DNA from 2 places in the Lysinibacillus sp. UBA5994 genome. Region 1 is predicted to be linked to the other one. Evidence: predicted binding sites of a transcription regulator. Region 1 holds the regulator's gene; the other holds the start of a gene.
The links. The regulator LexA, encoded in region 1, represses DNA repair genes until DNA is damaged. The targets are predictions, from matches to a motif close to CGAACATATGTTCG.
Positions count from the first base shown of each region.

Region 2: parE (DNA topoisomerase IV subunit B) is a predicted target of LexA. The motif match lies at 977-990, and genes of this name have one in related genera.

Region 1 covers NZ_DJAU01000050.1:99,579-101,787, forward strand. Annotated here, with positions in the region: gene B3D98_RS15465 (gamma-glutamyl-gamma-aminobutyrate hydrolase family protein) at 1-361, shown strand, start outside; gene lexA (transcriptional repressor LexA) at 469-1,086, opposite strand; gene yneA (cell division suppressor protein YneA) at 1,253-1,567, shown strand; gene B3D98_RS15480 (YneB family resolvase-like protein) at 1,564-2,209, shown strand, end outside.
Region 2 covers NZ_DJAU01000026.1:41,360-43,568, forward strand. Annotated here, with positions in the region: gene plsY (glycerol-3-phosphate 1-O-acyltransferase PlsY) at 1-449, opposite strand, end outside; gene parE (DNA topoisomerase IV subunit B) at 1,011-2,209, shown strand, end outside.

The sequences.
Region 1 (2,209 bases):
GGATATTGATAGTGATCACTTTAGTACCAAGTTACTCCAACATATGCAGCAATCAGGTCGAACTGTAGCTACCCATACTGTACAGGTTATTGCTGACAATCTATTAGCGACTATCGTTGAACAAGAGAAAATAGCAGTGAATTCATTTCATCATCAAGCGGTGAATGTTTTAGCAGAAAAATTAAAAGTAGCGGCAAAATCTAACGACGGTATTATCGAAGCGGTAGTTCATGAGGAGATGCCATTTTGCTTAGCTGTTCAGTGGCATCCTGAGGAACTAGCCATAGCAGGAGATGAGAGTGCTCAAAAGCTATTTTCAGCCTTTATTGAAGCGAGCATAAAATTTAAGAAGGAAGCTTAGAAGAGGCATTGTACAAAGAATCCAATCGTATGTGGATTCTTTTTTTGCGTAAAAAAGAGGATACATGCTCTTAGAAGGAACATAATCCTCAAAATCTGCTTTAATCGTTAATGTACACGTCTATAAAGACCTACAACTTGTCCTAAAATAGAAACTTGATCGACAATAATTGGTTCCATAGAAGAATTTTCAGGCTGTAAACGGAAATGGTTTTTCTCTTTAAAGAAACGTTTTACAGTTGCTTCATCCTCAGCTGTCATAGCTACAACAATATCCCCATTATTAGCTGTTGCCTTTTGTTTTACAATGACTAAATCTCCATCTAAAATCCCAGCTTCAATCATTGATTCCCCCATGATTTCTAGCATGAACAATTGATCTTCACTTGTGCCATACGTATCGGGTAATGGGAAGTATTCTTCAATATTTTCAATTGCTGTAATTGGAGAACCAGCTGTAACCTTCCCGACAAGTGGGACATGGATCACCTGTTGTTTTTGAATGGATTCTTCAGGCTCTAAAATTTCAATTGCACGTGGCTTTGTTGGATCTCGACGAATAAAGCCTTTTTGTTCTAATCGAGCTAAATGTCCATGAACAGTTGAACTGGAAGCAAGTCCAACTGCTTCACCAATTTCACGTACTGATGGCGGATATCCTTTAGCTCGTACCTCTTCCTTAATGAAAGCTAAAATGTCCTCTTGTCTTTTCGAAACTTTTTTCATGAGTGCTCACCTCTTTTTTCTAAAATCATTCTTCTTATTTGATAGTATAACAGAATGCGAACATGTATGCAAACATAGGTTCGAAAAGTGTTTGACAAAAACGTTTGTTCGCTTTATTATGGGAACATACATTCCGAACAAACATTCTTAAAAAGGGGTAATGATTATGACATGGTTGAAGAAAAACACACATATCTCAATTTTAATAGGAGCTTGTTTATTATTTGCAGCATACCTTTACATTACTGATCCAGGAAAAGTTAGTTACGCAGAAATTAAAATCGAACATGGGGATAGCTTGTGGTCGTTAGCCGAGCAATATCGTGGTAAAATGAGTACTGATGATTGGATAAAGCTTGTAAAAACTGAAAATGAACTAGCAGATATTAAAATTGTAGCGGGAAAATCTCTAGTTATTCCTGTAGTGAGTGATCAAGCCAGTCCCATCAATACTATCGAAATTGCGAGAAATGAACAATGATAAATAATCAACTATCGGCTGTTGTCTATTGTCGCGTAAGTACTGAAAAAGAAACACAAAGCTCCTCATTAGAGCGCCAGCAGGAAGAGTTGCTGCGCTATGCTAAAGAGCAAGGCTATGCGGTGAAGGGCGTGTTTAAAGATCAACATAGTGGCTATGATGTAGAACGTGAAGGCTTGCTAGAAATGCTTGATTTTATAAAAGATAAGAACATTAATGCTCTTTTTGTCCAAGATGAAACTCGTTTAGGACGAGGCAATGCAAGGATGGCTGTATTACATTTATTACAAAAGTCAGCAACTGATGTTTTTTCTATGCGTGATGCAGGCCCAGTCCAATTAAATGAAATGGATACGATGCTGCTTGAAATTTTAGCAATTGTAGAGGAATATCAGCGTAGAATCCATAATGCTAAAATTCGACGAGGAATGCGACGTGCTGTAGAAAACGGTTATCGTCCAGAAAATAATTTATCGAATCGAGGTAATCCTCAGGGGCAGGAGCGAAAAGATCTACCTGTAGAGGAAATTGTGAAGCTACGCAAACGTGGATTTACCTTTGAAGAAATTTCTATAACGCTTAGAGGGTTAGGCTTTGAGGTAAGTAAGGCGACTGTACATCGTCGTTTCCAAGAGCACCAAG
Region 2 (2,209 bases), on a different contig from region 1:
ACTAAAGCGGCTATCATCGATGTTAAGCTGACGATTTTTGTGATTTTTAATGTCACAATAAAGGTAATAAATAGTAGGACAAAGAGTGGCCAAGAATAGCCTAATAATACACCAGCTGACGTTGCCACAGCTTTCCCACCACGGAAGTTGGCAAAGATCGGGAACATATGACCGATAACAGCGACAAGACCCAGTAATAAAGAGTGGAGTGTAGTATCAGAGAAAACAGGAAGTGTCACGAGTAAGACAGCGGCTGTTCCTTTTAAGACATCCATCACCGTAACAATAATACCAGCCTTTTTCCCTAATGTTCTAAAAGTATTGGTCGCACCAAGATTACCGCTCCCGTGTTCACGAATATCGGTATTATAAAAAATTTTGCCTATCCATAATCCAGAAGGTATAGAGCCGATTAGATAAGCACATAAAATAATAAGTCCATTGATCATAGTTGGACTCCTTTCATTCATAGTCCATCACTTGGTACTAATAGTTTGTAACAAGTATTTTACACTTTTTCTTGCTAATCTACAATGTTATGAAGGAGATTTCATCCGAAGTCTTGAATCAATACAAAAGAGAATCTATTAGCGAGGACTAGGCTTTTAGACATAAATTTGTAGGAAGCACTAAAACCTTTATAAAAATATAGGCAAAATGGCAATTTTGTCAATCGCTCATTCCTTTGGTAGAATAGAAGTCTAACTTTATCCTGTTTAATCGCAAGGCACGAGTTAGTGTGCTTTTATTTGCAAGCATCACAACTTTATTTTGCAACTAAGTAGGCTTCAATGCGTCAAATGATGATGGAAGCTAGAAGCAGTCTGTCTTGCTCAAATACCAATTTTAAGCAACTGTTGAAGATGTTTACTATTAATAAAAAAGATCAAAACTGTGAGCAAATTTTAAAATTTTATTGGACCTGTCGCTAGCTATTGACAGGAAATGCTATTATTATTAGGATGAGAACATAAATAGAACATGTGTTTGTTTTTTGGAGGGGAATTTTTTTGACGAATAAACAGTCACCTAGCGTCTATAATGATGACGCTATACAAGTATTAGAAGGATTAGAAGCGGTACGCAAACGACCTGGCATGTATATCGGTTCTACGGATGGCCGTGGACTTCATCACCTTGTGTATGAAATCGTAGATAATGCGGTGGATGAAGCACTGGCTGGCTTTGGATCTCATATTATTGTCACAATTCATAAAGATCAAAGTATGAGTGTGCGCGACTTTGGCCGTGGGATGCCAACCGGTATGCATAAAATGGGCAAACCGACACCAGAAATTATTTTTACAGTGCTACACGCTGGTGGTAAATTTGGTCAAGGTGGCTATAAAACAAGTGGAGGTTTACATGGTGTTGGTTCTTCCGTTGTGAATGCGCTCTCAACATTTTTAGAGGTGACAATCCATCGCGATGGTAAAAAGTATCGTCAACGCTTTGAGCATGGTGGACATCCTGTCACAACACTTGAAAATATTGGGCAGACCAAGCAGACAGGAACGCTTGTTCATTTCCTACCAGATGAAACGATCTTCTCTGTCACAAAATTCAATTATGATACGTTAGCGGAACGATTACGTGAATCAGCCTTTTTATTAAAGGGCTTAAAAATTGAATTAATTGATGAGCGCGAGGAAGGCAAGAGCGATGTGTTCTTTTATGAGAATGGCATTGAGGCTTTCGTTGCGTATTTGAATGAGGAAAAAGATGTCCTTCATCCAGTAAAATATGTAGAAGGCGTACAGGATGAAATCGAAGTAGAGTTCGCTTTCCAGTATAACGATGGTTATTCAGAAACGATTTTATCATTCGTTAATAATGTCCGTACACGTGATGGTGGTACACATGAAACGGGTGCAAAGGCAGCATTGACACGTGTCTTTAATGAATATGCAAGAAAAATTGGCCTGTTAAAGGACAAGGATAAAAACCTTGAGGGGACAGATATTCGTGAGGGCTTAGCAGCGATCGTGTCTGTTCGTATCCCAGAGCATTTACTGCAATTTGAAGGACAAACAAAGGGCAAGCTTGGGACAAGTGAGGCTCGTTCTGCAGTAGATAGTGTAGTGTCTGAGCAAATTTTGTATGTGCTAGAGGAAAATGCAGAGTTATCAGCTTCTCTTGTTCGTAAAGCGATTCGAGCGCAGCAAGTGCGTGAAGCAGCTCGTAAAGCGCGTGAGGATGCACGAAATGG